Regions from separate parts of the Chryseomicrobium palamuruense genome, predicted to be linked through region 4. Evidence: riboswitches for the same ligand, from Rfam matches in the RefSeq annotation. Region 4 holds a riboswitch; each other region holds the start of a gene.
What was found. A riboswitch is a leader RNA that binds a small molecule or an ion and turns the genes downstream of it on or off. The one in region 4 is predicted to bind S-adenosylmethionine.

Region 1 (7,700 bases), on a different contig from region 4:
GTCCCAATGCTCATAGACAACTTCCTGCTGTTCCAAAAATGCCGCGACTTCGTTTTGCACTTCGATTGTTTCCTCTGTACCTTGAATCTTAATGATTGCCATTGTAAATCTTCCTCTCTGATTTGGTTTTATTTTAGTTGCAGAAGGGCCAGCTGATATTGGAATAAAAACTCGCTCGCTTCTAGCAATTTCTTTGCTTCGAATGCATCTTTGCCCCACACGGTAATACCGTGGTTGCGAATCAGCACAGCACCTTTGTCGGCTGTCAGGTGTTTCGCAAAAACTTCGGTTAGCTTCGGAATGTCGGCGTGGTTGGCGATAATCGGGATGCTCAGCAGAGCATTTTCATCCCACAGGCCGAATGCCTTAATAAGTTCCTGCCCATTGAAATCAATTTTGCCATCGTCGCCGTAAAGCTCAGACAAGACATTATTGGCAACGGTGTGGACGTGAAGGCTACAGCCGGCACCGGTTTTATTGTAAATCGCGCTGTGCAACAAGGTTTCAGTGGAAGGCTTGAGGTGAGTGGTTTCGACCGGCTCGCCTGCCTCATCGACTAGGAGGAAATCCTCATCTGTCCGTTTGTATTTATCCTTGCCACTTGCGGTCACCAGAAAATGGAGCGGTTCATCGTTCACTTTGATCGCAAGATTGCCGCTCGTGCCCATAAACCAGTCGCGCGCAGCCAGTACATCCTTAACGTCCGCAAGCTCCGACCATTTTTCTTGAAAGTTATTCAGCGTTTGTTGGGTCATTTCCGCACCCCCAATCTTGCATCGATGATTTCCGTCACGTCCCCGAATTTCTCGAAGGGCTGATAAGTGATGTCGAGTTCCTCACATTTTTTGATGAGAAAGTCGCGAGCGATGACCAGGTCTGCTTGTTTTGCCGCTTGCAGGTCGGTAATCGAATCACCGATGACAATGCTCGTTGCATCCTCTGCTAGCAACTTCCGAATAATCGACGGCTTGCAGCAACCGCACCCTTGGCTATCACATTGATCATCGCAACCGTGTGGGAAGTTAATGTGGATCGTGTCACCTGAAAAATCCGCTTCGTTGCAATAAATGCCTGCGAAAGGTCCGAACGGTTCGAGTAGTGGGTAGACAAAAAAGTCGATACCGCCACTGACAATGTAAAGCGGTATATTGTTTTGTTTTGTATAAGCCACAAATTCTTCGAAGCCTTCCCGAATCTCTGCCTGCTCGAGCACATAGGCGAGGACCTCATCTTTTTTGGACGATGGCAAGAGGGAGAACATCTGTTGAACACCTTCGCGAATGGAGATGGTTTGTGCGAGAATGTCGTCTTTAATGGGTTCCCAACCCGGTGGATCGAAATGCTTCATGATTGCGATTATGTTATCGTTTGTCGTGATGGTACCGTCAAAATCACAAAAGATGACTGGTTGCTTCATTATTTACCCCCATAATTCCAATGCTGTTTTTAATTCTGGTTGTTGTTCGCTGGCGTTTTCAAGAGTTTGATTCTTCAGGACTGCATCAACAGCCTGACGGAATGCTTTACCTCCCCCCGCTGCGCCGTCCGGATGTCCGTGGACTCCTCCGCCGGCGTTGATAATGCTATCGATTCCGAAATCGTTGACGAGAAGTGGCACGAGTCCAGGATGGATACCGGCGGATGGTACTGGAAACGCCTGTTTCAATAGACTTTCATTCGTTAATTGCTCGCCGAGTGCCAAAGCCGCTGTCTTCTCCATGGCAACACTGCCGTAGGGAGAGGGGAAGAGCGAAAAGTCAGCGCCGGCGTAACGCGTCAGCTTGCCAAGAGCCAGCGGAGCTGCGACACCGTAGAATGGGGAAGAAGTGAATGCCCCGCTGAAGGCGGGATGGGCCATGAGAGGCAACCCAATGTCATTGTCTTCCGCTAATTCTTGTAGCACATCAAGTCCATACGCATGAACATTGAATAGTAAAGCATCGGCGCCGAGTTCACGTGCCCTACGCGCTTTGTCCCGAAGCTGCGACGTGCGGCCCGACAGGTTGACTGCGTAGAGTGTGCGATGGCCGGTTTCAGCATAGACCTCTTGTAATACTGCTTTTGCCGCGGTAATGCGTTGTTCAAAAGGAGTCAACGGATTGTCGAACAGAATTTCGTCGTCCTTGACGAGATCGACGCCACCTAGTGCTTGCTGTCTTAATTGTGCTGTTAAATAATTGAGGTCGCGGCCAATGACACCTTTGAAGATGCTCATCACGAGTGGCCGGCCGTGGACATTCAGCAATCCGCGGATACCATCAATACCGAAACGCGGTCCCGGAAACTGTTTCAGTAGATCTTCTTCAAAGTCGAGGTCCAGCAATTTTACTTCACCGTCGAGAGACAACTTACCGAACACGGTGGTCAGGATCGCTGGAAAATCTGCTGAAAAATTCGCACTTGGATAGGAAACGGTGATGTGTGCTTTTATTTCATCCGGCTTGAGGGGGTGCGGAACTTCTGGGGATTCCTCCACTGACACCACTTCACCTTTATGCTTTTTCAATTGTTCCTGTTCAAGCAGCGGTAAATCAGTCCATGATCCGATCGTGAGTCCTAGCGCAATGCCTTCAGCTTTCTTTTCGAAAGACCCCGCTTTTCCGTATACCTGGTAGCTTGCTGTCAGTCTGCTCATGATGTGACACTCCTTTAATAAAATCTAGACATAAAAAAACCTCTTCAAATAAGAAGAGGTTAAGGGCATTAACGACTTCTTATTTCTCAGCCATTCATTTCTGGCTGCAAGAATTAGCACCGTGTTCATCACTGGACCGGTTGCCGGGCTTCGTAGGGCTTGTCCCTCCACCTGCTCTAAATAAGAATTGGATATTCGGTTTAGTCGATACAATAAAGTAATTCTGATTATTCCATGTATGAAGAATTCTGTCAATAAATAATTATGAGAAATTTTTTAGGAGTTGGGCCCAATACAAACGTCAAGTCGCTTGCTAATGAAGGTCCTCCATATGTCGAAACTCATATCAAAAAAATAAATAATTCCTATTGACAGTCAATTCTGACTCGTGATAGGATTCAAAACAGAACAACAACCACATACAATTTTAGTACTCTTATCAAGAGCTGGCAGAGGGACAATGGCCCGATGACGCCCAGCAACCGACCGTAATACCTTCGTGAGAAGGGGCGCTTTATGCGCCGGGATGAACATCCCGCAAGGCACGGTGCTAATTCCATCAGAAATTTGATTTCTGAAAGATAAGAGGCATGGAACCTCTTAATTCTACGCCTCTTTCTTTCGGGAAAGAGGCGTTTTTATTATTGGATTTGAGAGGAAGATGATTGTGACAACATCAGCAATTTCAACATATGAGCCTTTGACGGAAGAAACGGCCATCAAATTGGCGGCGAGACTTTTCCCAGAAGGCGCGATTCTTAAATGCCAGGAAATCGGCGATGGCAATTTGAATTATGTCTTTCGTGTAAGTGACTCGAAAAGCGATAAAGGGGTTATCATCAAACAGGCACTTCCCTACGCGAAAGTGGTGGGCGAAAGTTGGCCGCTGACATTAAAACGTGCAGCGATTGAAGCAGCGGCCCTGCGGAAGCATAGCGAGTTTGCAGCTGTCCTAGTACCGGAAGTATACGGCACGGATGAAACATTGGCCTATACAATTATGGAGGACCTTTCTCATCTGACAATTGCCCGAGAAGGCTTGATACAAGGGAAGAATTATCCGAATTTATCCGCACATATCGGTGAATATCTGGCTCAGACTTTATTCCATACGTCAGACTTTGCGTTGCATCCTTTTGAAAAGAAACGGCTGGTGGCGGAATTTTCCAACCCGGAACTGTGCAAAATCACGGAAGACTTGATTTTCACTGATCCATTCTTCGACCATGACACGAACAATTTCGAACCGGAGCTTCGACAAGTGGTTGAGGCGATATGGAGCAACAATGCCTTGAAGCTTGAAGCAGCGAAACTGAAGCGCAGCTTTGTGACGGAAGCGGAGGCACTGCTGCACGGCGACCTCCATACCGGCAGCATTTTTGCCGATGACAATCAAACTAAGGTCATCGATCCAGAATTCGCGTTTTACGGACCGATCGGCTTTGATGTCGGTTTGTTCATCGCTAACTTGATTGCTCAGGGCATTACGCGTAACGGCGAAGATCGAGAAGCAATCGTAGGACATGTTATAAATACGTGGGAAGTGTTTGAAGCGCGTTTCTCTCAGTTATGGCATAGCGATGGAATTGAAGACTTCAAAGATGTTCCTGGTTACTTGGAATCGGTGCTCGACAAAATTTTCCGGGATACACTCGGCTTTGCCGGCTGTGAGTTAATCCGCCGCACAATCGGTCTGGCGCATGTCAAAGATCTCGACGGCATCGAAGAAGCGGAACGGCGCATCCAATTCAAAAAACAAGCTCTCCAACTTGGGGAAACATTCATCATAAAACGCAGCGAGCTAACATCCATTCATGATGTGACAGCGCTGTTGGAGGAATTTTAAATATGGCGATTCCCTTATCGATTCAATGGATAAACGGCCAACTAATCATCCTGAATCAGCAGAAACTGCCGCACGAAACGGAATATATTACACTCAACACGATCGAAGATGCATTCGATGCCATCATTACCTTGAAAGTCCGCGGCGCGCCGGCCATCGGCATCACGGCAGCGTTCGGATTGGCACTTGCTGCACAAAGGCATGAGACGGAAACGCTAGAAGTTTTCCACCATTACGTGAAAAAAGATGCGATCTATCTTGGTTCATCACGTCCGACGGCAGTCAACCTTGTATGGGCTCTTAGCAGGCTGCAGCAATCAATTAACTCTGCGAAAACAGTTGAAGACGCTAAAGCTCAAATCCTGGCTGAAGCAATACGCATCCATGAAGAAGACGAACAAGCCTGCCGCAATATAGGCGGCTATGCGTTGGATTTATTGGAAGGGCGCACGAAAGTCCTGACAATTTGCAACGCCGGTTCCATTGCAACAGCGAAATACGGCACTGCGCTGGCACCGTTTCATCTGGGCAAGGAACTGGGTAGGGAGTTTGAAGTCTACGCCTGCGAAACTCGGCCGGTGTTTCAAGGGGCACGGCTGACGGTGTGGGAGCTGCAGCAGGCAGGCGTTGATGTGACGTTGATCACCGACAGCATGGCCGCTCACACCATTAGCGCAAAAGGTATCGAAGCCATTATCGTCGGCGCTGACCGCATTGCGGCAAACGGCGATACAGCAAATAAAATCGGGACTCTCAACTTGGCTATATTGGCTGCAGCTTACAACATTCCGTTTTATGTGGCTGCACCGGTATCCACGTTCGATTTGCAGATTCCGAACGGTAAAAACATTCCAATAGAAGAACGGTCGGCAGAGGAAATTACCTATGTCGCTGGCCAACCTATTGCGCCGAAGAACACAAAAGTCTTTAATCCGGCATTCGACGTAACGCCGGCCCACTACATCACTGCCATTATCACGGAAAAAGGCATCATCCATCCGGATTACGAGCGAAATATACAGGAATTGCTTGTCGCAGTTAAGTAAGGTTATATCATCAATATTCAGCAAAACAGCTTCACTTTATAAAACCTCGCCTGGGAGTCTTCGCTGTTTTGCTCCATATCTCCAGGGACTTCTCTCTGTGTCAGTACGGCATCGAACTAAGCGGGAGCTTTGTTCTTTGCGCTTTCATAGCGTCGAAGCTGTAGTAAGAGATTCACAAAAAATATAAGAAGCAAATAAGGAGAGAAATCATGAAAAAACAATCATTTTTAATCATAGTGGCATTATTGTTTATTAGTATTTTATTGGTGGCATGCCAACCAAAAGGGGAAACGGTAACAGAAGAAGAAACGGATGCAGGTGATAATGCGGCAACATCGGAACATGAGCTGGCGGGCAAGAACGTGGCGTTGATCCTGCAACAGAATTTGGGAACATTTTCAGCTCAGTACATAGCGGGCGTCGAAGAGCAGGCTGAGAAATTCGGCGGTAGCGTTACGGTTTTTAATGCCGAAGGAGATTTAGCTAAAATGGCTTCCAATCTGGACGCCGCCATTAACCAGGGAGCAGACGCTATCTTGATTGACCACGGCACGAAAGAGGCCTTAAACCAAGGTGTCGAAAAAGCAGTGGAACAAGGGATTCCGGTTGTGGCATTTGACGCGGGAGTCGACGTGGAAGGCGTGGTGTCGCTTGAACAGGGAGACCAGCTGATGGCGGAACTGACCTTGCAGAAATTGTCGGATGACTTCAACGGAGAAGCGAATATCGTGAAAATTTGGACGGCCGGCTATGCGCCGATGGAGCGCCGCCAAATCGCTTACGAGCAATTCTTAAAAGACAACCCGGGCATTAAAGAAGTGGCAGCTTTTGGTGCTGCAACACAAAATACAGCGCTTGATACGCAGGCACAGATGGAAGCGATTTTGAAACAATATCCAAACGAAGGCGACATTACAGCTGTTTGGGCAGCATGGGATGAATTCGCGAAAGGCGCAGTTCGTGCCATTGAACAAGCAGGACGCACTGACATTAAAGTTTATAGCATCGATATGAGCGATGAAGATCTACAGATGATTCAAAAAGACGGTAGCCCGTGGGTAGCTTCTGCAGCAGTGGATCCGACTGATATCGGGCGCATTCAAGTGCGTTACGCTTACCAATTGATCAACGGTGAAGAGCCTGAAGAAAGAGTGGTACTGGAGCCGGTCTTCATCGATGCGGCAGAACTTCCGGAAGAAACAGTGACAACAGAAACCTTGAGCGAATACGTTGAAGGATGGGGAGCAAGCGATCAAGGCTATACAGATGACTTGCGCGAATTGGAAGGGCAATAAAGACTTGGAGCCGTCCTCGGAATAGGGCGGCTCCTTCCGGTGAAAGGAAAGGTGCAGCGATGCAGCATTTATTGACCATGCAGGCAATCGGAAAGCGTTTCGGCCATGTTACTGCTTTGCAAGGAGGAGAACTAACTCTCACAAAAGGTGAGGTTCATGCTTTGCTCGGCGTCAACGGAGCCGGCAAAAGCACAATGATTAAAATCCTTTCAGGCGTTTACGGTCCGGACAGCGGTGAAATCCGGCTCGACGGCAACGTTGTTTCCTTACGGTCGCCGAAACAGGCAAAAGAGCATGGTATTTACTGCGTCTATCAGGAAGTGGACACGGCCATCGTAGCGGAACTGACAGTGGCGGAAAATATCCTCTTGGACAGTTTTGCATCTGGCGGCAGTTTTCTGCTGTCCAGGAAGAAAATAAACAAACAGGCGAAGGATACGTTAGCTAAACTGCAGATGGAAGAAATTTCGGTGACCCGAAAAGCGGGCACGCTCACTTTGGCGGAAAAGCAACTTGTGCTGATTGCCCGCGCTTTAGTCCATTCGGCGAAGATCATCATTTTCGATGAACCGACAGCGCCTTTGTCGCTTACGGAATCGGATAAATTGTTTTCGGTGATTCAGAAATTGAGTGCTGACGGCGTTGGCTGCATTTTTATTTCCCACCGGTTGCCGGAGATCTTTGACATCAGCCACCGGATTACAGTGATGCGCGAGGGGAAATGGGTGAACACTTTCGTGACGGAAGAGTCGTATGCCGAACAGATTATAGAAGCAATGCTGGGTGAAGCGTTGAGCCAGGAACTTGAGGACCATCCCCATCCGTTAGGCGAGAATTTGCTGGAAGTCAAAGGCTTATCGGACGGTGGAAAGCTTCGG
Region 2 (7,700 bases), on a different contig from region 4:
CAAGAAAGAACTCCAAGACCTTCGTAAAACGTATGCCGAATCTCGTCGTTCCGTGATTGAAGATGACATTGAAGAAATTAAATTAACGCTCGACGTTTTGATTCCAAGTGAAGACGTACGTGTGACAGTGACGCGGGAAGGGTACATCAAGCGGACAAGTTTACGTTCGTATCAGGCTTCTAACGGGAAAGATTTTGCGATGAAAGAATCAGATCACTTATTACTAGACCTGACATCAAACACGCAGCATCATTTGCTTCTGTTTACATCGCTCGGCAATTATATTTATCAGCCGGTCCATGAGCTTCCTGAAATTCGCTGGAAAGACCTAGGACAGCATATTTCAAGTATTGTACAGCTTGAGCCAACTGAACAAATTATCCATGCAGAAGCGATTGAATCCTTTGATCTCGACTACACTGTCATTACGGTTTCTGCGCAAGGGATGATCAAACGCTCCTTATTAGCCGAATTTTATGTTCAGCGCTACAACCGCACATTAAAAGCGATGAAACTGAAAAAAGGCGATGTAATGATTGCTGTCAAGCTTGCTAAACCGTCTGATGATTTAGCGCTCTTTACAGTAGGAGCTTACGGACTTAGTTATTCACTTGATGAAGTGCCTATCACTGGAGTGAAGACAGGCGGCGTAAAAGCAATTAATCTAAAAGACAATGATACTGTCGTATCACTCACTATGATGGAGAAAGATACCAATTATCATTATGTGCTTGTCACACACCGAGGGGCTGTTAAAAAGCTTGCCCGGAAAGAACTGGAACCTAGTGCCCGTGCAAAACGGGGAGTGGTCGTGTTACGTGAGCTGAAATCGAATCCACATCGAATTGTTGACGTTGAATACGCTGCACCAGAAGATGTCTTAGTACCGATACTTGATGTTGGTTTAGGCGAAGGACTTCTTGTGAAGGATTTAAAATCAGTCGATCGGTATTCAAATGGAAGTTTCTTAATGGATCCAGAAAAAGAGGGTAAAATTATGGGGTTCAAACTGATAAAACCATAAAACAAATCGAATATATGAGGTTCGTTAATGATTACTGGAGCAGAAGCAGCAGTGGCTATATCGAAAATCAAATTGAGCAAATAGATGTAAAAACTCTGAGAGAACTTAAATCATTTGCAAAAAATATTATAAATAAAGAAGATAATTATAACCTTAAGCTCAAATCAATGATTTGGGCTTTTTTCATTCTTATTTTTCAATATATCAAGTATACTCTAGTATGAAATACAACTTTAGATAATATATATTATGGAAACTAATTTTTAGAAAACAAAAAGAGACCTCTATTGGTCTCCTTCATGTCCATTGATGAAAATATTACTACTGAATTAATGTTAAAACTGGATATACATATGGTTCGTCAGGTTCATTAATTACTTTCCAATTGGTTGCTTTTATGATTGGCATTTCAAAGCCATCGAAATTTGTAGTGTCTAAAACCCCTTCGATTTCAAGCCACGTATCTTCTGGAAACATGTTTGTTTCTTCGAACTCCGTAAGAAATCCTAGAATGCTCGCGTCTGCTATACAATGGGTTATCATAAAACGAGATACAACAAGCTGATTGGAATTGAACCCTTCATCTCTAAAAACAAAGCCACTTATCTTGATTGATCTTCCATTGTAGTTAGCTGGAGTTTCGTTAATGGCTCCATAAAAAGAGCTAAACATATCCTCACTCATTTGAATCGTACCTGACTCTAACGTCTTTAGCTTTTCCTTGTATTCATCGTCCGTCAGAATATTGTTATTAGGCAATGGAATGTTTTCATCAGCGTAAATATCGATATTCTCCTTTTCAGCTAATGATTCTGCATTTTCCGTTAAAGACTGGTTATCATTTGTATTGTCATTACTTTGGTCAACTTTTGAAAAAAAAGCCCCTTTATTAGCTGCAATGCTCGAATTAAGTGTAGCTGGACCAAAAGCAAACCCTGTGACTAATGGAAATACCATAACACATAACCCAATAATTCTAGCTAAATTTAAATGTCCATTCCCATGATTATGGTCGTGGTCGCATCCTGACGAACAAATATGGTGATGACGCTGTTTCTTCTGCAATATACGGAAAAGTTGTATTAGAAACAAGATGATAAAAATACTTGCCGCAATTTTACTAATATAATCATATTTAGGGTTGATATATTTAGTGATATCCCCCGTGGTATGCAACATAATAAAAAACAAAGCAAATAAGCCTAAGATCAACGCTTTTAAGAATTGATGTAAGTGAAACTGCATTTTATACTCCCTCTATGAAGTTAGTCAGACTAACTGTATTTGGCAGTTAACTTTTGCATGAAATGGCAATTAAGAAAACTCTCCTAATCGTATTTTTATACATTCCTGTTGACGCTTTACACTGAGCCTCCTTGGTCATGAAACCAGGCAAGAGAGCAACCAATATGCTTGCTTGGCATAGCTAGCCTATCATGACCACTCTCAGTATAAAGCTAGTTTTATTCACAAGATATTGCATAACTTTAATTGCCAATAACTACATTTCTTATATGCCACTAACAAGACTAACAAATAAAAATACAATCAATGTGATGAGAATAAATAATATAAAAACGAACTTTGCTTTGAAGACATTTAACAACATAATTGTATTTTTCAAGTCAATCATTGGGCCATAAACTAAAAACGCAAGAATGGAAGACGAAGGAAAAATATTTTTAAATGAAGCTCCAATGAAAGCATCTGCTTCTGAACATAAGGATAAGAAGAATGCCATCGCCATCATTACAATCATCGATTGATACACACCATCCCCAAACAGTAAAAGGGTTTGTGCAGATACATATGTTTGCAAAGCAGCTGCTACAAATGCACCTATAATAAGATATTTACTCATATCAAAAAATTCATCGATGGAATGCTCAAGCATCCCTTTCACTCTTTGAAAAAGAGGTAGTTGTTTTGTTTTCACTTGAGATAATGAGCGTTCTTTTTGTTTGAGTTGATTTGATTTGAATAAATAGCTGATTACTAACGCAATGGTTAAAGCTGCGACAAATCCAACACCCATTCGTAATAAAGCCATCTTCATATCGTTTCCAAATGCCATATAGGTTGATAAAATAACTATTGGATTGATAAGAGGTCCCGTTAATAGAAATCCAACTCCTGCATATAAAGGCACGCCTTTCTCTATTAATCGACGAACAATTGGTACAATTCCGCATTCACAGGCAGGGAATAATGCACCGACCACACAACTCATGAAAACAGCCTGCACTTTATTTTTTGGTAGTCTTGCCCGAATGTGTTCTTCTGTAATAAAGATTTGAATAAAACCTGCAATTAAAACACCTATTAATACAAAAGGAATTGCCTCAATCAATATACTAAGAAAAATCGTATTTAATTGTTGAAAAGTAGAAAAGCTAAATTCATTAGAACCAAAAGCGGGACTTACAGTAACGAAGCTGATGGCGAAAAGTAGCAGAAATATCAGGATGAAATTATTGGACCGATTCTGACTATATTGCAATTGTGAAATCCTCACTCTCTTAAAATTTTTTACGATGTTGTCTATTCAAACTTGAATGAAACGTAAATCATTTTAATCACACACTTTCAAATATTGCACTTTATTACTATATGTAGATGTATTCCTCTCTATTATTTAGTTTGTCAAAACTTTTATAGAATATTAAAGAGATGAATAGATTGAAAGTCTGTTCGTGTATACGGCTGTCATTGTATCTAACGTATCTTAATTAATTTTGTCTTAATCGTTGATAATTCTTCATTCGTAAATTAATCCAAAAAAATACACCCTAATTGTTGTTTGTATCTAACAATTAGGGTGTATTTTTTTGGCATTGTTTCGTAGGATATTATATCTTGGTATACGGTTAATATGGATAAATCGAACAAATTTTTAAATCTCTTGTCCCTTCCTTCATCAGGTGTGTTAGTTACCCATAACCCACTTCATCATGTTATACCTTTCTTTCGCTTCTGGATCTTTATCTTCATAAGCCCATAGCAGATACACCATTCCTAAAGCTTTTATCGCATCCAGTAGTTCTTGCTGATCAAAATTATACTCGTCAGAGAGTAACTTCACTTTTTCAGCAAATTCTTCAACGGATTCATTTTTGTTAAATAAAAACTGAACACAATCATAATATGCATGACCTATGACGCCTTTTGGATCAATGATAGTAAATCCCCGCGTTTCATCCCATAATATATTTTCATGATGCATATCACCATGTAAAATCGTGTCTTGATTTAGTTGGTTTAATCTTTGCTGTGCGGCACGTGCTGTATCCAACCAATTTGTAGGAACGTGATCAGTTTTATTCATTAACACCTCAAACCATACATTAATGTGTGGCAATTCATGAGTAGTCTGTTTCTCTTGTAGTGAAGACGTTTGATGCAACCTCCCCCACTGTTCTACAAATATTCGAACGTTTGTTCTCGTGTCGGAGAATTTGACATTCAAAGGCTCTCCAGGTGAAATACTCTCCATAATATAGTAGCCTTCAATCGAGTTGGCAGATACTAAAGATGCAATTGCGTCTTTAGGGAATGTTTGTAGCGCGAGTATCTCATTGTTGAAATCATATCCAGGAAGTCCGATTTTTAAGACGACAGATTCATCGCTTCTTAAAGCTCTTGCTACGTAATTATAGGACAAATTAGTGAAAGGCTGGACAGAGCTTATTCCTTCAACTGCTGTTATCTTTTGAATGCGTTCCGGTAAAGTTTCGAGCCACCTCTCCCCTCGTTCTCCAAAAGCCGCTTTAATTCTCTCGTTAAAATTCATTTAGTACTGCTCCATTCAAATGGGGTCTGCTGGTATACATAGTAGTTTAACCAGTTCGAAAACAACAGATGCGTATGCGCCCTCCATGTGTTTTGTGGAACATTCTTCGGGTTATCTTCAGGGAAATAGTTCTCCGGTACGGAACAAGGAATTCCTTTTGCCACATCTCGCTCATATTCATCTCGAAGTGTCGTCGCATCATATTCCAAGTGACCTGTCGCCATTATATGACGCTGATCCTTCGACTGGATCAAAAACACACCCGCTTCATCTGAAACCGCCACAGTTTCAAGTTCTGGCTGCTTCAAAATCTTGTCATACCCGACTGTTGTATGACGTGAATGTGGAGCTAAAAACGTATCGTTAAACCCTCTTACGAGTGGACTATGTGGTGTCAATAATTGATGCGGGTAAACACCTGAACATTTCTGAGGAAGTGCCTCTTTATCAATACCGAACTCATGATAAAGAACTGCCTGAGCACCCCAGCAAATCGATAATGTAGACGTTACATGTGTTTTTGCCCAAAATAACAAGGTGACGATTTCCGGCCAGTAGTCTACTTCTTCAAAAGACATCTGCTCGACTGGCGCCCCGGTGATGATCATGCCGTCAAAACGACGGTCCTGGATTTCCTCAAATACAGCATAAAACTGCTCCAGGTGACTGCTACTTACATTTTTCGGCTGGTAGCTTGTCATACGTAGAAAAGTCACATTGGTCTGTAAAGGTGTATTCCCGAGCAGACGAAGCAACTGGTGCTCGGTCTTTTCTTTTTCGGGCATTAAATTGACAATCAAGACTTCCAGTGGACGAATATCTTGGGTATGGGCACGGTCCGAGTCCATCACAAAGATGTTCTCTTCTTTTAATTTTTCAATAACAGGTAGATCTTTCGGTAGATTGATGGGCATTCTTCTTCACTCCTTTGAAATAAAAAACACTCGACCCATACAAGGGCAGAGTGTCGGTAAGCATTATCTTCCAAGTCAGCACTTGATGGAGGGAGCACCTTTCTGCTAGGCAGAGGTTGCTGAAGCGTCCTCGGGCCATGTCCCTCAGCTTCTCTTGATAATAAGTATTTAGTTTAGATGTTGCTGTCATTTTAGCACTTCACAATACAGCTGACAAGCTATTCTTCAATATCAAAAATTAGTTCGCTTTCATCTTCTTCGCTGCTTCCGTCAAAAAAGAGGGCAACGGTTTGAAGTGTTAAATGAGTTTCCTCTTCTCCTTCCGCCGGTAGCCAACGTTCATCCGGAATAATTTCAAATGGAATCATCTGTGTCCCTTTTGAGGCAACGGTTCCAACGAGTTCAAAAGATTGTTTCGTCAAAATTTCTTTCGTGTTTTTCTTACAAACTACAAGACGAAGAGTTTCTAATACATCATCACTCTCTACCCCTTCAATATAAATAGTACCTGAGAGATTGATCCCGTGTTCGATATTCGTATGGTCGACCACGGTTTCGATAGTGATGTTGTCTTTGGTAATTTTTGACTCAAAACTGTTCATACTTACTCCACCTTATTTGTTTTGGAAACATATTCGTAATGGTTATCCACGACCGGCTCATATCGATTATAGCGCATCTTAAAGAGATGGAAGAAGTGGGTAACGATTACTTTTACTATAGCATATCCAGGGATTCCGAGAATAACACCAGCTACTCCAAATAAGGCCCCTGAGGTGACCAACACAAAAATGATCGTAATCGGATGGATATGTAATGTTTTTCCCATAATCTGTGGTGAGATAAACTTCCCTTCCACAAGCTGGACAACCGTCCACACGGCAGCAAGTTTCAAAAGCATCCACGGAGACATGACAAGAGCGATGATAACCGCTGGAGTGATAGCGATAATCGGCCCAAGATAGGGAACGACGCTTGTGACCATTGCGATCGACCCTAGAAGTAGCGCATACGGCATCTGGATGATGCTAAATCCAATAAATACCATGACTCCAATAGCTGCTGACACGAGAAGCTGCCCTTGGATATACGAACTGATTTGTTTATCAATGGATTGAAAGACATCTGCCGTCTCTTCTCGCATGCGTGGTGGCAACAGGCGTAACACATATTGCGGCAATTTTTCCCCGTCTTTCAGTAGATAGAAGACAATGAATGGAACTGTGACAATAGCTAAAATAAAACTTGTGATCGCGCCGATGATGGACGTAACTCCGGAAGCGACACGTGTAAAGGTGTCTTGGAAAAACACGCCAATCTGAGCTGGGAGGTCTTGAATCATTTCATTAAAATCCTCTTCTACCGTCGCATAATATTCAGAGAACATCGATCCTTGAAGCCATACCGTGATGTTATTTACAAGTATACGGAAATCTTCTGGGAAGTTTTCCACAAAACGAATGGACTGCGTCTTCAAAAATGGGAATATTAAAAACACGAGTAGCGTAACCAACCCGATGACCGCAATAAATAAAATGAGAATTCCCCATATACGCGGTATCTTCAAACTTTCAAGTAGTCTGAGTACAGGTCGAAGTAAATAATAGACGATTGTCGCGAGAATAATCGGCAGGACCACATTCCCTAAAAACACAGTCAGTGGATTAAAGACAAAAGACACAAGGTCAAAGATAAAAATCGAAAGACCGACAAGCACAATCAGAATGAGCGCAAAGATGGTGTTCTTTCCGCCCATAAATTGAATAAAACGCGTATCAAAAAAGCTTGGTTTTTTCTCATCGAACACTTTCTACTCCCCCTACTGTAAGAAGTCGTGAATGGCGGTGCGAGCTGCTTCTTGATCGAGCTCAATCACACTGCCAGCATGGTTATAGGAATTGTACCAGTACGCCCCTTCTTGAGGGATTGTTAGACGCTCAGTCTCGACTTTCCCACCCAGTATGGCATCGAT
Region 3 (7,700 bases), on a different contig from region 4:
AAGAAGATGTTTTTTGTGGAATGGGGAAGAGGGAGGTGGATTCGCGGAATGATGGTGATGGTTTAAAGAGTAATCGTCGAGATTCTGGTATTTCTGTTCGTGATTCGTACATTAAATTGGCTGATTCGTACATTAAATTGGCTGATTCGTACATTAATTTCAGTGATTCGTACATTAATTTAAGTCATTAGAACATTCCTCGTATTATGGAAACCATTTGTCTAAAACTAAACATCCACCCAGCCCCCACCCCACCCTGACACAACAAAAAAAGCACCCCAGAGGGATGCTTTTCGAATCATAAAATTAAAGTTTTACGATGTTTGTAGCTTGTGGTCCGCGTTGACCTTCTTCGATGTTGAATTCAACTTTTTGACCTTCGTCTAAAGATTTGAATCCTTCACCTTGGATTGCTGAGAAGTGAGCGAATACGTCTGCTCCGCCTTCAACTTCGATGAATCCGAAACCTTTTTCTGCGTTAAACCATTTTACTGTACCTTGTGTCATATAAATGACCTCCATTATAAATTATTAATAAGATCATTTTTCTGCAATAAAAAAATTCACGTATTACAAAAAGTACGGAAATAATACACAGATACTTTTTGTAATAGGTGAATTAAATGTGTTGTACTTCATGAACTTATTAAACCTAGTATACAACACAAAATCTGGTTTGTCTACTAAAACAAAAACAACCCCACAAAAGTGAGGCTGCTCTAGGTACGAAACTTAATTGCCGAACTTTATTTTCATTGCTTTCGCCATATGTTTTGGAATATCTGTGTTGTCCAAAAGACCTGTGAACAAGTCAGATTGAGGGCCATATGCGTAGATTGGAAGATCCGTCCCGGTGTGTGCACCTGTTGTCCAGCCGATCAACGCGCGGTCGCTGACAACTGTGTTGATAGCACGTGCAGGATTTTCGGCAGAAGCAATGGCTTCAATTTCTTCAGCGGTTAAATCAAACCCTGTGTGCGCTTCTACGACTTCCTCCACATTGTTACGCGTTTCATTTAACTGAGCAGCCATAAAGTCACCAGTAGCTGTAACGTCATGAAGTACTTCCGTTTTTACATCGTACACACTGTTCGAACCAACGGACATGCCGCCTGTTTCATGATCCCCTGCAACGACGACAAGTGTATTGCCATCTTTTTTCGCAAATTCAAGAGCAGCAGCAACAGCTTCATCGAATGCTTGGGAGTCTGTCATCGCCCAAGCTGCATCATGTGCATGACCCGCCCAGTCAATTTGTGAGCCTTCTATCATTAAGAAGAAACCGTCTTTGTCTTTTTTCAATGCTTGGATTGCGACATCCGTCATCTCGGCCAGACTTGGCTGATGCGTTTCACCGCGCTCCAGTTCAGGAGCCATTGCGTCGTCTGCAAATAAACCGAGTAGTTTTCCACTCTTCGCTTTTAGTAACTCTTCACGAGAGGTCACATACTCATAGCCATCATTCTGAGCAGCTTCCACTAAGTTTCCGGCAGGTTGTTTACCACCTTCTTCTAGTGAAACGAAGTAGTCACGGCCTCCTCCGAGGAGCACGTCCACATCGTTCTCAAAATATTGCGGGGCAATCGACGATTCATCGCCGCGTGATGCGACACTTGCGCCGAACACAGCTGGCGTCGCGTGTGTGATTGTAGAAGTGGCAACTAGTCCTGTAGATTTCTTCGCAGCTTCTGCCGCATCTAAGATAGAGTCGACTTCTTTGCCATCGGGTGTAACACCGACCATCCCGTTATTCGTTTTTACACCTGTTGCCATCGCCGTCCCAGCAGCAGCTGAGTCCGTCACTTCTGTATCTGCTGAATAGGTTTTGATTAGACCTTTTACATACGGATCAAAAGAAGAGTCTTCGCCTTTGAACCAACGGTAGTTCGTTGCATAGGCGGCACTGTAGCCGTCAGGAATCATATAAATTACATTTTTGACTTTCCCATTATGAGCGTTATCATTCCGTGCTTCTGCGTGATCCATTGTCACATTGACACTGATCCCGGATACGACAAGTCCTCCCACCAAAGCGGCTGTTACAAGCTGTTTTTTCATACACATTTCCTCCTTTTGTTTGGTACACGGCAACGATATCAACTGAATGTAAAGGAAATGTGACGTCAATGTAAAAGCTTACGTAACACAGGGAAAATCGGTTTTTAGTCATAGGAAACCTGAAAACCATTTAATTTTTTGTAGCTATTTGGACCGTTCCGTTTGCAGTCATTTTGACGGATGTTCCGTTATCGAGTTCGACTTCGAGGGGAAAGACTCTAGATGGTTTGTCAGAAAAATACCAATTTGAAAGTGGAAGATACTGCTGCAACTTACGTTCATTTAAGCACAAAATATGAGATAATAAAGTATACTTAAATTAAGCAAATTCATTTTATTGAATTGGAGGGAAAATGTTTGACTAGACTATCTTTAGACTCAAAAGAATATCGTTTAGTAGAAAAGAGCCTTTCGTTAGAAGAGTTTAAAATCAATAAACAAATTGCTTTGAGAGCTATAGAAGCAGTTAATACGAATCAAAGGTTAACTTCCAATTTGATTAAGGCTGTAATTAGAGATGGAAAAGTATAATTTTGGTTCTGATGAATCTTATTTGCTACTTTATTGAGATAAGCAACATCAGACTCAACAGAACTTAAAAGGATTTTTTTAAATACACTTCATCTACAGACCTGAATTGATTTCGATCGATTTCGGTCTTTATTTAATTTTAAGTACAAGGGGAGATTTTGCATGCAGACGATTTATTTAGCAGGGGGATGCCTATGGGGCGTGCAGGCATTTGTGAAGACGTTGCCAGGGATTGTCTCGACTGAAGCGGGAAGAGCAAATGGAACTTCTCAAACGTTAGACGGGGAATATGACGGATATGCGGAATGTGTAAAAACGACTTTTCATCCAGATGTGGTATCTGTCGACGAGTTGATGGGCTATCTTTTTGAAATCATCGATCCATACAGTATCAACAAACAAGGAGAAGACGTCGGGGAGAAGTATCGAACTGGGGTGTATAGTATAGACCCAAAACATGTAGAGCAGGCCAAGGCGTTCATCAAGAAACGTGAAGATGAGGACCGAATTGCTGTAGAAGTTCTGCCGCTTACCAATTATGTACGAAGTGCAGAAGAACACCAAGACCGTCTTGCTCGCTGTCCGGATGATTACTGCCATATCCCACAGCAATTGCTTACAAAATACAAATCAAACGTGCTTACATGAGACGAGCCTCGTTTCTGTATTTAGAAAGGAAGCTTTTTTTATTGGATAGCTTGTTCATTTCTAGGAAATCAAAATAATGCTTTTTAAAGAATTTTTAATAAAACTAATAAAAAACTATCCGCGTCGTACCAACAAAGCAACCGCTTACATAGTCAGACTACTAAAAAAATTAGTAAAATTACTATTGACGAGAAAACTTTGATGCTTTAGACTGTGAAACAGTTAGCAAGACGAACTAAATTCAAAACTACATATCACCAATTCTTATCACGAGAGACAGAGGGACAGGCCCTGTGAAGTCTCGGCAAAGCGCAAAAGCGTCAGTGCCAAATCCTGCAAGTGTCCATCACTTGAGAGATAAGAATGAGAGGCGTTTTTTCATGGCTTTCATTTCTTATGTTCTTAAGAGATGAAGGTCTTTTTTTATGCACTCTAGTCAGAAAGTAGGGAAGTCCACCATGATTACATTCCAAAACGTATCCAAGACATTCAAAGTCGGAAAGCGTGATGTGCACGCAGTTCAGAATGTCACACTCGATGTCCAAAAAGGCGACATCTTCGGCATCATCGGGTTTAGCGGAGCCGGAAAGAGTACGCTTCTTCGCTTAGTGAACCTTCTTGAAAAGCCAACAAGTGGTGTTATCAAAATCAATGACACCGACATCACATCGCTTAAAGCCAAACAACTTCGCTTGCAACGCCGACGTATCGGGATGATCTTCCAGAACTTTAATTTGTTCACTTCCCGCACTGTCGCAGGAAACGTAGCCTACCCGCTGAAGCTTGAGGGAACGCCGAAAGCGGAAATCACGCGGCGCACCAAAGAGTTGCTGGAATTCGTTGGCCTCTCAGATAAAGTAGATAACTACCCCGAGCAACTTTCGGGAGGACAGAAGCAGCGTGTTGGGATCGCTAGGGCTCTTGCGACGAACCCAGAGATTCTGATTTGTGACGAAGCCACTTCAGCACTTGATCCGGAAACGACGGAAGATATCTTGAAGCTTTTAAAGCGCGTCAATCAAGAGTTTGGCATCACCGTTCTCCTCATCACACACGAGATGAACGTCATCTCCACCATTTGTAACCGCGTTGCCATTATGGAGAATGGGCACGTCATCGAGCACGGCGAAGTATTCGATGTCTTCACAAACCCGTCACACCCGACAACAAAGCGTTTCATTCAATCGGTGAATAAAGACTTGCCCTCTCAAAGTCTATTGAAAGAATGGCACGCTGCTGGTGACCAGCATATCTACCAAGTCACCTTTACGGGAAGTGCCACGAGTCAGCCGCTGTTATCGAAGATCACCCAACAGCACAATGTGCATTTCAATGTTGTGTACGGAGCGGTTCGCGAGATTCAAAATCAGCTACTGGGCAATTTGGTAGTGTCCTTTAAAGGGGAGGTAGAAGACATTAAGAATGCCATTCAAGAACTTCAACAAGTCGTCGACATCAAGGAGGTGATTATCCATGAAAGTTGAGTGGAGTACATTTTACCAACGCATCATAGAAGCGACCGGCGAGACGATTATGATGGTCATCCTGACCCTCATCCTAGGCTCGATTTTAGGCGTTTTAGTCGGACTCGCACTATTCGTTTCCCGCCAGGGCAATATTTTAGAGAACCGCTTTTTATATGGCCTTCTCAACTTGCTGATAAACGTCATCCGACCGATTCCGTTCATCGTGTTCTTGGTTTTCTTAATGCCTGTAACGCGAATCGTGATGGGAACAACGATTGGGGTTGGAGCTGCCGTGTTCCCAATGGCCATCATGGCAACGTTCAGTGTGGCACGGATTGTTGAACAAAACTTGATGAGCATTGACCCTGGTGTAATTGAAGCAGCCAAAGCTATGGGAGCCAGCCCGTTCCAAATCGTCTTTACCGTTTTGATTCCGGAAGCGCTCGGACCTCTGATTCTAGGTCTGACGTTTGTGACAGTCAGCTTAATCGATTTCTCAGCAGTTGCTGGGTATGTCGGTGGTGGCGGTCTCGGTCATATTGCGATTACATACGGTTATCAGCGCTTCGATACGAGCGTCATGGTCGTGACAGTAATTATCTTGATTATTCTTGTGCAACTCGCCCAATGGCTTGGCAATACATTATCAAAAAAAATTATGAGACGATAGGAGACTACATTCATGAAACGACTTAAACTCGCAGCTCTTGCTGCAACTGCTGCTCTAACACTTGCAGCATGTAACTCAGCCGATGGTAACTCAGCAGCCGATGGTTCAGAAGAAACGATTAAAATTGGGGTAAATGGTGCAGACAGCCCGCAATGGCCAGTTATTGTGGAACTTGCGAAAGAAGAAGGTATTAATTTGGAAGTGGTGGAATTCACGGATTACATCATGCCAAATAAAGCACTTGCAGCTGGAGATATTGATTTGAACGCTTTCCAGACAATTTCATTCTTCTCGAACTTTGTTGCAGAGTCTGGTGAAGACCTAGCTCCTGTCGGTACAACAGTATTTGCGCCGCTTGGTGTGTATTCCGATAAAATCGAGTCACTAGATGAACTGCAAAAAGGTGATCAAGTGGCGATTCCAAATGATGCATCCACACTTCCACGCGCACTAAACCTTTTACAAGAAGCAGGTGTGATTGAACTGGCTGACGATTTTGGCATCACTGGGGACTTAGACAAAATCACGTCGAACCCATTAGAGCTTGAATTTGTCGCAATGGAACCACAACAGACGGCACGTGTTCTTCCGGACGTGGCCATTGCCCTCATCAACAATGGGGTGGCCGTGCAAGCAGGTCTGACGCCTGCTGAAGATGCCGTCGTTTACGAAGATACAGAATCTGAGTCGATTGAACCGTATATCAACATCATCGCATCTCGTGCAGATGAAGCGGACAATGAGAACTACTTGAAGATTGTTGAACTGTATCAGCACCCAGAGGTAGAAGAAGCAATTAATAAAGAATTCAAAGGTAGCATGTTCATCATCCGCAAGTCAGCAGAAGAGACTGCGGAGATGTTTGAGAAAATGAAGACGTTCTATAAATAAGGGCACCCACCCACTGCAGCTTTAAGACCCCCTATGCTGCAGTGGGGTTTTTTATGGACGTTGTAAAGAAAGAAGTTCGATTACTTGTAAGAGCTGAGCGACAGGCGTATTCTTCCTATAGTAGAAACTCACAAGGAGGTAGTTTATGAAAGCTTTATTGCTACATGACCTCCAAGCTATACGCACATCACACCGTTTACGCGCGTCATCCCGTATCGTGAAGTGGCGTTTGCTGCCAACCATCTGTTCGACGACGTCCTGTAAGTCATACGAATGGAAATTAGGAGTTGGCTCAAGAATCGAAGAGTGGGCCAGTACCCAACAAAGTCATTTGATAAAAATGAACGAATGATTTCCCCGTCCTGTTTTTTACATCCCTCGTGCCACCCCTGAAAATACGCATCTAGTTGTTTCTTCAATTTTTCCAAAATTCCCACACATCCTCTAAATATTTTATTTCTAGTAGTTTACACTAGTTCAGGGGGTGCCTCATGACATTATTTGCAAACCGAAATTTCCTTCTTCTTTACTTCATTACCATTCTCTCGACATTTGGAACCGTCGTCTACACGTTTGTATTGCCTCTTATTATCTATGAATTGTCTCAATCAGCGCTTGCGATGAGTACGATGCGTATTATGGACTTTCTTCCGAATGTTCTACTCGGAGTGCTTGCCGGTGTGTTTGTCGACCGCATCAACCGTAATGTGATGATTCGCTATGGGGGACTGATTAAATTCATCTTGTCCTGTCTCATGACCTTTATTATTTTCTCTGGAGACGTAGAGCTCTGGCATTTATACATACTCGGATTTTTCATATCCACGGTGGGATATACCGTTGGCAACGCGAGTCATGCCATCATCCCGCAACTCTTTCACCGTGAGCAGATGACAGATATTCAAGCAAAATTTTCATTTGTGAATACACTCATCACCATTATTGGACCTTCTATAGCCGGGGCATTGCTTCTTCTTGTGGCGTATGAACAACTCCTGTTTGTCTATACATTGTCGTTGTTTTGTGTCTGGGTGATGAGCACCTTTTTAGATGCCACAGCCACACCGGAACGACCGAAACCGCAATCCATTGCTCAAGATATCAAGGAGGGGCTTCGCGAACTATTCGGCAATGCTCAACTTCTCATCCCGACAATCGCCATCTTGTTCATCAACTTGGCGACCAGTCTGATTATTGGGGTGTTGGTCTTTTACGTCATTGATGTATTGGGAGAGTCTCAAGAGCAGCTTGGACTCATGTATTCGATCGGAGCTGTCGGGGGACTGCTAGGTGCACAACTCATCAAGCCGCTCCGAAAAAAATGGAACCGCGGGACGATCTTCATTGCGCTTCATTTGATCGATGCATGTGCGCTTGTCTTGTTCTTCTTCGCAGACTCGTGGTGGCAGCTCGGTCTATTGCTTGCTGTCCGGACC
Region 4 (7,700 bases):
TGATAGCTTTCACTTGGTCTTGCAGACCGTAGCGGGAAAGCTTCACGTAGTTCGCGGCATACGTATTGGTCTGGATGACTTCTGCTCCAGCTGCAATGTACTGCGTGTGTACACGGAGAACATCTTCCGGATGGGATAAATTCAACTCTTCGTTGCAGTGATCGACGCCGTATGAATAAAGAAGCGTTCCCATCGCACCGTCAGCAATCAATACACGCTCCCGGAGTTGTTCAAGAAATGGCCGTTTCATCGGGTACCACCTGCCAGTTCATCTAAAATCTGTTGAAGCTCTTGCTGTAAGTCCGACACGTGTTCGATCCCGACTGAGAAACGCAGCAGCCTTCCACAAATGCCCACGCGTTCCCGTTCCTCTTCCGGAATATCGGCATGCGTTTGCGTGGTAGGGTACGTAATAAAACTCTCGACGCCCCCGAGACTCTCAGCAAATGCAATAAGTTTTAAACGTTCTAAAAAGACAGGCACCCAAGAGGCGTCGTTCAACCGAAAAGACAACATGCCGCCTTTGCCTGGATACAATACGGAATCAATCGCCGGATGCGCAGTAAGAAACGCAGCAAGCTCTCTCGCATTCTGTTGTTGACGCTCGATACGCAACCCAAGAGTCTTTAGGCTTCGCACGAGCAACCAACAGTCAAGCGGACTTGGTACAGCCCCAATCGAGTTTTGGATGACTGTGAATTGTTCGCCAAGCTCCGCACCTTTTGTGATGACTGCACCCGCTAGTACATCATTGTGTCCCCCGAGATATTTGGTGGCACTGTGGAGGACGATATCGGCTCCAAGTGTCAGTGGCTGCTGAAGGACTGGCGTATAAAAGGTATTGTCGACAATCACATAGAGGTCATGAGCTTTTGCAATATCCGAAATCGCCTTAATGTCGGTCTCTTTCATCAGCGGATTCGTTGGTGATTCAAGAAACACCGCGACGGTCTTCTCGGATATCACCGCTTTGACCTTTTCTACATCGGTCGTATCGACGTAGCAGAAGACAAGTCCTGTCCGGTCCTGGAGTTGGTGGAACAAGCGATAACTACCTCCGTATAAATCTTCCGAGACGATCAATTCATCTCCCGTGCGGAACAATTGAAGGACGGCATGCACAGCTGCCATTCCGGAACTGAAAGCAAACCCTTGGTCGCCTTTTTCTAGTGTAGCGAGTGCTTCTTCCAAAGCGGTTCGTGTCGGGTTGGCTGTCCGCGAATAATCATATCCTGTAGACTGCCCAATTCCCGGATGGATGTAAGCGGTCGATAGGTGGATCGGCAAGCTGACCGCACCCGTCGCGGGGTCTTTTCGATTTCCGGCTTGAGCCAATTTGGTTTCTAGTTGATAGGTCATATCATTTCCTCCTCGAGTGGGAGAGGGTATAGAAAAACGCCCTCTTATAAAATCATAAGAAGGCGTCTTGTTACTCTATCCCTCTTATCTTCCAGAGCTACCCGAGCTCTGCTGGAATTAGCACCATACTGTCATGCAGCTGGTTGCTGAGGTGTCGACGGGCCAGTCCCTCTACCTCTCGTGATAAGATGTTGCGTATGAAATTGCTCAGTGCATCAAAGCTTTTTATTACTTTAACGCACTGAAGGGAACGATGTCAACGACTGTTTTTGAGAATGTTGGTTGACATTGGTTTTTATTCTGTTTATAGTTAGGATAGCTACTTTGCATTACCGAGTAGTATTTCTTTTATTCAACTATCTTGCATTACAAACTAGCGAGGTGAATCAAGTGACTGTACGATCTCAGTTACTGAAGGGATTTCTTGATGGGTGCATCCTGGCAGTTATCGAGAAGCAGACGGTGTACGGCTATGAACTTTCCCGGAAGCTTCAATCTGCCGGTCTTCCAGATGTACCGGAAGGAACTATCTATCCTGTTCTCTTACGGCTTCAAAAGCAAGGATGGATCGTCAGTGAGATGCGTCCATCGGAATCAGGACCCAACCGGAAATATTATTCCATTACTCCAAGTGGTTTAGAAGCATTGACTCTCATTCGGAATGAATGGAAGCTGCTTTCTGTCCCACTTGAACATTTTTTGAAAGAGGAGGCGTAACTGTGGATACAAAAGAATTGATCAAACAGAACAACGAAAAACGCGAACTGCTTCATGAGCCGAATAAAGTATATTATGAGCAAGTTCTGATGTATATTCGGTCGAGATTGTCATTGTCAGAGCAGAAGACAGAAGAAATTCTGATGGATTTACTTGATCACATGCTTGAGGCACAGGCAAACGGAAAATCCGCCAAAGTCGTTTTTGGTGAGAATCCAAAAGCCTATGCGGATGACATCATCGAACAAATTCCGGACGAGGAAAAGCGCGATATGGTGAAGTTTTGGGGACGAATTGCGTTTCAGTTGACCGGCTACTATTTTATATGGCGTGGAATTGTCATGCTCATCCTTGCGCAGTTTACACCCGTCGATGATCGTCTTTACGTGATCCCGACCTTGATTCAAATGGCGTTAATTGCTGCGCTTGTCTATAGTGGAGTACGTTTAATTTTTGGTTGGATCAACAAAACGGCATTTGAAGAAGTAACAAAAAAAGGGCGGTTAAAAGAGGTTATTGTGGCGGGTACTTTAGGCGCTTTGGGATTTGGATTGATTGCAGGCGTCAACTGGTTACTGCCGACTATTGGTCCAGCAACATCCTTCCCACCCGCTTCTTCCATTGGTGTGGGAGCCATTTTCTTATTAATTTCTTGGATTTTAAAACGTACAGAATGGAAATAATCGATACAGACCTATTCTCGATGGAGGATAGGTCTTCTTTTTATAGGTCGAGCGGTTTATTCCTACAGAACCGGAATTTATCCTGACAAAAATGCCATTTGTCGTGACAAACTCGAAATTTATCCTGTCATAAATGCCATTTGTCGTGACAAACTCGATTATTGGAAACTATTTTTCCTTCACACGCCCAATAAGCACAGTCAAATCAATCGTCACCTCTGATTCCCCACGTTCAATAAATGCATCGACTTGATCAGCTGGTGCATTCCATGTCAGGGGGGTCATCGCAATCAAATCACGCCATTGTTTCTCGGTAAGGTTCTTCGTATAGGTCACTTGTGAAATTCCAACCACTTCTAGTTCAGAGGCAAAGCGTTCTCCCGCTTCTTCATTTTCAAACGTCTCTTTCTCCGTCCCTGCATAGAAGAAACTACGCAGTTCCTGAAGGTAGCGGGCATTTGGAATCACTTTGATAACATATCCACTTGGTGTAAGTACACGTCTAAACTCTGTGTGGTTGGCTGGGGACAGAATATTTAATACGATATCGATAGAATGGTCTTGAAGTGGGGACTTCGCTAAGTCTGCAACGAGCCATAGTACGTCCGCTCCATGATTCGTTGCAAGTTGCACGCCGTCTTTTGCAAGATCGATTCCGATACCGTGACTTCCAGGGAGCTGCCTGACAATCCCTGAAAGATGTGTGCCTTCCCCGCATCCCATATCAACAATCCGAAGAGAGGGCTCAGTCACTTCCTCGCGAATCCACTTCACGATTTCATCAATCAACGGCTCAAAAAACTTCGTTTCTTTTAGAAGCGTCTGCCTTGCTATGAACAGTTCTTTTGTATACCGGCTTTTCGTCACTGTTCCTGCCAAATGGAGATATCCTTGTTTGGCAACATCAATCGTGTGTCGGTGTGGACAAGTTGCCCCCGTCTCCGTCACTTCTAGAGCACTCTGACATATAGGGCAGCGAAGTGCCGTAATGACAGCCTCTAATTGCTCCACCGCTACTTGTCGTTTACTTTTCAACTGGAGGCACCGCCTCATCGAAAAACTGTTGGAACGCTTGAATCAATTCTGGATGGACCGGCTGCTCCGCAAAGTCTTTTTTATATTCCTTTTGAATGGCTAATAAGGAATGTGGCGTCGCACGGCGTCGCATAATGTGATTCATATCTGGAATCACGACAGCTTTCGTCCCCGTCATTTCAGCAAAAGCCACGGCCGACCCTTGTTGAACTTGGATGTCTCGACCGCCCTCAATAGCCATTGAATATTCCGGAATCGCATAGACATAGTCTTTCCAATCATACGTCAGCATCTCCCGATACCATTTTGCATTAAGCTGCGCCCCGCGGTAGCGAATCTTCACTTCGGTCGTGTTGCGCATTTTTGCGAGGACCTTTTGGTTCTGTTTCAATATCTTCTTTTCCACGTTAATTAGTCGCAACAGGAAGCCTTTGATGCCTTTCATCTGTTGAAATTCGTTCATTAATTCGTCGAGCTGGAAGGACAACAATTCATCCCCACGTCCAACAGTCCCACTAAAGAATACAAATCCATCTGCAGGTACTTGTGCTAAAATCGCAGGACCAATTAAGGCGCCTTCACTATGCCCGATAAGTGTCACCATCTGCACTTCCGGGCGGTCTTTGATTTTCCGAAGAGCTTCTACACCCACTGCAATATAATCACTCAGTCCTGCTTCGTAATAGTCTCCTTTACTTTTCCCTGTACCTGGTTTATCATAGCGGAACGTCGCAATGCCCAAGTCATGCAAAGCTTCTGCGAATGACAGGTAGAGGTTATTCTTCCACTTCGGAATGTTGCCGTCTCGGTCAACGGGCCCTGATCCCGAAACGAGGACGACCGCCTTCCCATAATATCCTTCAGGAACTTCCCACACCCCACTGATTTCATACGGTGTTCCCTCTACTTGAAATACGATTTCTTCACGCTTCATTTCTCATATCCCCCTTTTTGACTCTCTCTGGCACTAATTATTGTGTCATTAAAAAAGACGCTGTCAAGTTCATGAGCGTCCTGCTGGTTTAAGTAGTTGATAGCGTTCATTAAACAGTGTTGGATACGATAGAAACCCAAGCGCAATACTTGTAACTGCTGCCGTCGTTAAAATAAGAAAAACAATCAAGAGCTGGAACTGGACGGCTTGGATGGGGTCTGCCCCGGCAATGATCTGCCCACTCATCATGCCGGGCAGTTGAACAAGGCCCATCGTCTTTTGACTTTCAATCGTAGGGATCATGCTGGTTTTGATCGCTTGAATCAAACGTGAGTGAATCGCCTGCTTTGGCGTTCCGCCGAGTGACAGGATGAGTTCTATCTGATCTTCGTGACTTTCAATTTCCGCTGTAAAACGATTTAAAAATAAAATAGCGAGTACCATCGAGTTTCCGATGACCATACCACTGATTGGAATGACGTATTGTGCAGTAGCGGGCGTGATGTTAAACCCGATTAAAATGCCTTGGGTCAGTACTTCGACAAAAATCAGGGTGACAGCTACTTTCCACGTGATCCCAGGAATCGACTTTCCTTTTTTCCGGACATTTAAAGTAGCCGCTCCAATCATCAATGCGACCATCAACAAGATATAGACAAAACTATCCGATTCAAATACAAATTTTAAAATGTATCCAACCGCAATCAATTGAATAATCGAACGAACCGTAGCAATCAAGGTATCCTTTTCGAGATCAAGCCGCAATGTTTTGGAGAGGACGAGTGGAATTAATACAAAAATCAGAGTGAGCGCTAAAGTTCCGTACGTCATGACACCGACCCCTTAATGAAACGTTGCACCTGAGGATTAGTTGAGTGACTTAGTAGCTCGCTGGCGCCTTCTTCTACGAGTTTCCCGTCCATCATCACCCATGTGTAATGTCCGATACGCTCGGCTTGTTCTAAGTTATGTGTAATCCAGATTATGGTTGTCCCGTATGTTTGGTGTATATATTGAATCAGCTCTTCAATCTCTACACGGGAAGCCCGGTCAAGCGCTGAAGTGATTTCATCAAGTAACAAAATCGCAGGTTCCGTCAGTAATGTGCGTGCAATCGACACCTTCTGCCGTTGACCACCTGAGAGGTCCCGAATATCTCGTTGTAAATAGTTTGTATCTAAACCCACTTCCTGAATCATGCGATTCACTTTGTCGACGTCTACTTCTGCACCGTGAAGAGCATAAGGTAATGTTAAGTTTTCCTCCACGGTCCCACTGATCATCGGGGCGCTCTGTAAGGCAATCCCTGCTTGTTGCCTCAGCTCTGCAGGTTCCCATTCAGAAAGAGGTTTCCCGAGAATCGTGACCTCTCCTGAGTCTTGTGAGAGAAGTCCGTTACATAGTTTTAGTACAGTGGATTTTCCTGCACCGGAAGGGCCAATAATCGTTGTGATCCTCCCTTCTGGAAATTGACCTGTTAGGCCTTTCAAAACAAGTACCTCTCCCCGTTGAAGAGAGACGTTTTTCAGTTCTATAGCTGGCTGCTTACTCATTCAAACACGTCCTTTGCTTTCTTCTCTCTTTAGTCTAGTGAATCAGACACGAATACGCCACTAACTTACCCGTTCGTGATATAGTAAGAAAAAATCGTTTCAGGAGGAATTCGGCATGTGTCTTATCGCCTTTCATCTTCATGACCATCCCACGTATGCGTTCATCATGGCGGCCAATCGGGATGAATTTTATGACCGCCCCACTGCACCTGCCCGCTTTTGGGAAGAACATCCCGAGCTTCTTGCAGGAAAAGACTTTCATGCAGGGGGAACTTGGTTAGGCATATCTAAGACCGGACGAATTGCAGCCCTCACTAATTACCGCGATCCGCTGAGCGTCCAACAAGATCTGATTTCCCGTGGAGATATCGTCAAAGACTTCTTAACGAGCTCAGAGCCCCCTAAGGAGTTTATAGATAAACTCGAAGACCAAAAAATGTCCTATAACGGCTTCAATGTTCTTCTCGGCACACCGAAAGAGATGTATTACTACTCCAATATGAAATCTTCGGGGCACCTGATTCCGGAAGGGACACACGCTCTCAGCAACAAATTTTTAAATACACCTTGGCCAAAAGTGGACACGGCACGCACGCTTCTTAGTGAGTATGTCGATACGAATGATGAAGTAAACCATGAGATTCTCTTAGACTTCATGGTGAAGACGGATCAAGCGCAAGACCATCTTCTACCGGACACAGGGGTCGGACTAGATCTCGAACGAAAGCTATCGTCGATGTTCATCCACATGCCGAATTACGGAACACGATGCACGACGGTCATTACTATTACGCATGATGGACATGTGGAATTTTCAGAACGTAGCTATGAAGAAACGACCGTATCTTCTGAAGTTTCATACACTTTCCGAATCGACGGTTGATTATTTTACAAAGTTGTGAACCTTTGTCGAATCGTGGCGCTGAAACAAGCAGGAAGCCTTAAAATCCCTTCATTTTCTGATATACTAAACGGAAATGAATTTTCCAAGGAGCGTTTTGGTTTGTCTACTACCCGTTATGTGTTGAGTTATGGCGATTCGTTTGTTGATTATATTGCCAGAAACCATGAAAATACAGAGTTTGACCCTTACCTTGGTGGTGCAACTGTCAATGTGGCAGCAGGTGCAAGTCGTTTAGGCCTCCCGTCACGATTTATCACCATCACCGGAGATGACGAAGAGTCTGCCTTTGTTCGTGCCCAAATGGCAGAAGAAGGTGTGGATCTGCAGCATGCCCTTCAAGTCGCGGATAAACGCTGCACATCTGTCTATGTACATCTGACAGAGGAATCGGACCGCATCTTTGCGAAGTACTTGGACCCGACCCCTGAAATACAAGTACGACCAGATGATTTAGATCCGGAAGCGTTTGATAACGCCGTATCCTTTCATTTTTGCTCAGGCACGATGTTCCATCC

Region 1: another riboswitch for S-adenosylmethionine. It lies ahead of mtnK (S-methyl-5-thioribose kinase); the one in region 4 lies ahead of ACFO0S_RS02540 (aminotransferase class I/II-fold pyridoxal phosphate-dependent enzyme).
Region 2: another riboswitch for S-adenosylmethionine. It lies ahead of metA (homoserine O-acetyltransferase MetA); the one in region 4 lies ahead of ACFO0S_RS02540 (aminotransferase class I/II-fold pyridoxal phosphate-dependent enzyme).
Region 3: another riboswitch for S-adenosylmethionine. It lies ahead of ACFO0S_RS11245 (methionine ABC transporter ATP-binding protein); the one in region 4 lies ahead of ACFO0S_RS02540 (aminotransferase class I/II-fold pyridoxal phosphate-dependent enzyme).

What each region holds. Positions count from the first base shown of each region.
Region 1 covers NZ_JBHSEF010000024.1:64,665-72,364, reverse strand. Annotated here, with positions in the region: gene ACFO0S_RS11835 (1,2-dihydroxy-3-keto-5-methylthiopentene dioxygenase) at 1-102, opposite strand, end outside; gene ACFO0S_RS11830 (methylthioribulose 1-phosphate dehydratase) at 129-755, opposite strand; gene ACFO0S_RS11825 (2-hydroxy-3-keto-5-methylthiopentenyl-1-phosphate phosphatase) at 752-1,417, opposite strand; gene mtnW (2,3-diketo-5-methylthiopentyl-1-phosphate enolase) at 1,421-2,635, opposite strand; SAM riboswitch class I at 2,712-2,822, opposite strand; SAM riboswitch class I at 3,069-3,223, shown strand; gene mtnK (S-methyl-5-thioribose kinase) at 3,303-4,481, shown strand; gene mtnA (S-methyl-5-thioribose-1-phosphate isomerase) at 4,484-5,527, shown strand; gene ACFO0S_RS11805 (sugar ABC transporter substrate-binding protein) at 5,737-6,822, shown strand; gene ACFO0S_RS11800 (sugar ABC transporter ATP-binding protein) at 6,882-7,700, shown strand, end outside.
Region 2 covers NZ_JBHSEF010000026.1:394,702-402,401, forward strand. Annotated here, with positions in the region: gene parC (DNA topoisomerase IV subunit A) at 1-1,024, shown strand, start outside; gene ACFO0S_RS14375 (TIGR03943 family putative permease subunit) at 1,346-2,269, opposite strand; gene ACFO0S_RS14380 (permease) at 2,535-3,464, opposite strand; gene ACFO0S_RS14385 (aminoglycoside phosphotransferase family protein) at 3,951-4,814, opposite strand; gene metA (homoserine O-acetyltransferase MetA) at 4,811-5,728, opposite strand; SAM riboswitch class I at 5,789-5,892, opposite strand; gene ACFO0S_RS14395 (hypothetical protein) at 5,947-6,330, opposite strand; gene ACFO0S_RS14400 (AI-2E family transporter) at 6,333-7,484, opposite strand; gene ACFO0S_RS14405 (LCP family protein) at 7,548-7,700, opposite strand, start outside.
Region 3 covers NZ_JBHSEF010000023.1:304,309-312,008, reverse strand. Annotated here, with positions in the region: gene ACFO0S_RS11265 (cold-shock protein) at 307-507, opposite strand; gene ACFO0S_RS11260 (alkaline phosphatase) at 733-2,058, opposite strand; gene ACFO0S_RS11255 (hypothetical protein) at 2,416-2,589, shown strand; gene ACFO0S_RS11250 (peptide-methionine (S)-S-oxide reductase) at 2,752-3,237, shown strand; SAM riboswitch class I at 3,499-3,601, shown strand; gene ACFO0S_RS11245 (methionine ABC transporter ATP-binding protein) at 3,696-4,721, shown strand; gene ACFO0S_RS11240 (methionine ABC transporter permease) at 4,711-5,373, shown strand; gene ACFO0S_RS11235 (MetQ/NlpA family ABC transporter substrate-binding protein) at 5,386-6,264, shown strand; gene ACFO0S_RS11230 (hypothetical protein) at 6,410-6,616, shown strand; gene ACFO0S_RS11225 (MFS transporter) at 6,756-7,700, shown strand, end outside.
Region 4 covers NZ_JBHSEF010000009.1:202,984-210,683, reverse strand. Annotated here, with positions in the region: gene ACFO0S_RS02545 (bifunctional homocysteine S-methyltransferase/methylenetetrahydrofolate reductase) at 1-250, opposite strand, end outside; gene ACFO0S_RS02540 (aminotransferase class I/II-fold pyridoxal phosphate-dependent enzyme) at 247-1,359, opposite strand; SAM riboswitch class I at 1,441-1,549, opposite strand; gene ACFO0S_RS02535 (PadR family transcriptional regulator) at 1,750-2,076, shown strand; gene ACFO0S_RS02530 (DUF1129 family protein) at 2,079-2,759, shown strand; gene ACFO0S_RS02525 (putative RNA methyltransferase) at 2,928-3,794, opposite strand; gene ACFO0S_RS02520 (alpha/beta hydrolase) at 3,784-4,728, opposite strand; gene ACFO0S_RS02515 (ABC transporter permease) at 4,798-5,559, opposite strand; gene ACFO0S_RS02510 (ABC transporter ATP-binding protein) at 5,556-6,281, opposite strand; gene ACFO0S_RS02505 (NRDE family protein) at 6,397-7,164, shown strand; gene ACFO0S_RS02500 (carbohydrate kinase family protein) at 7,285-7,700, shown strand, end outside.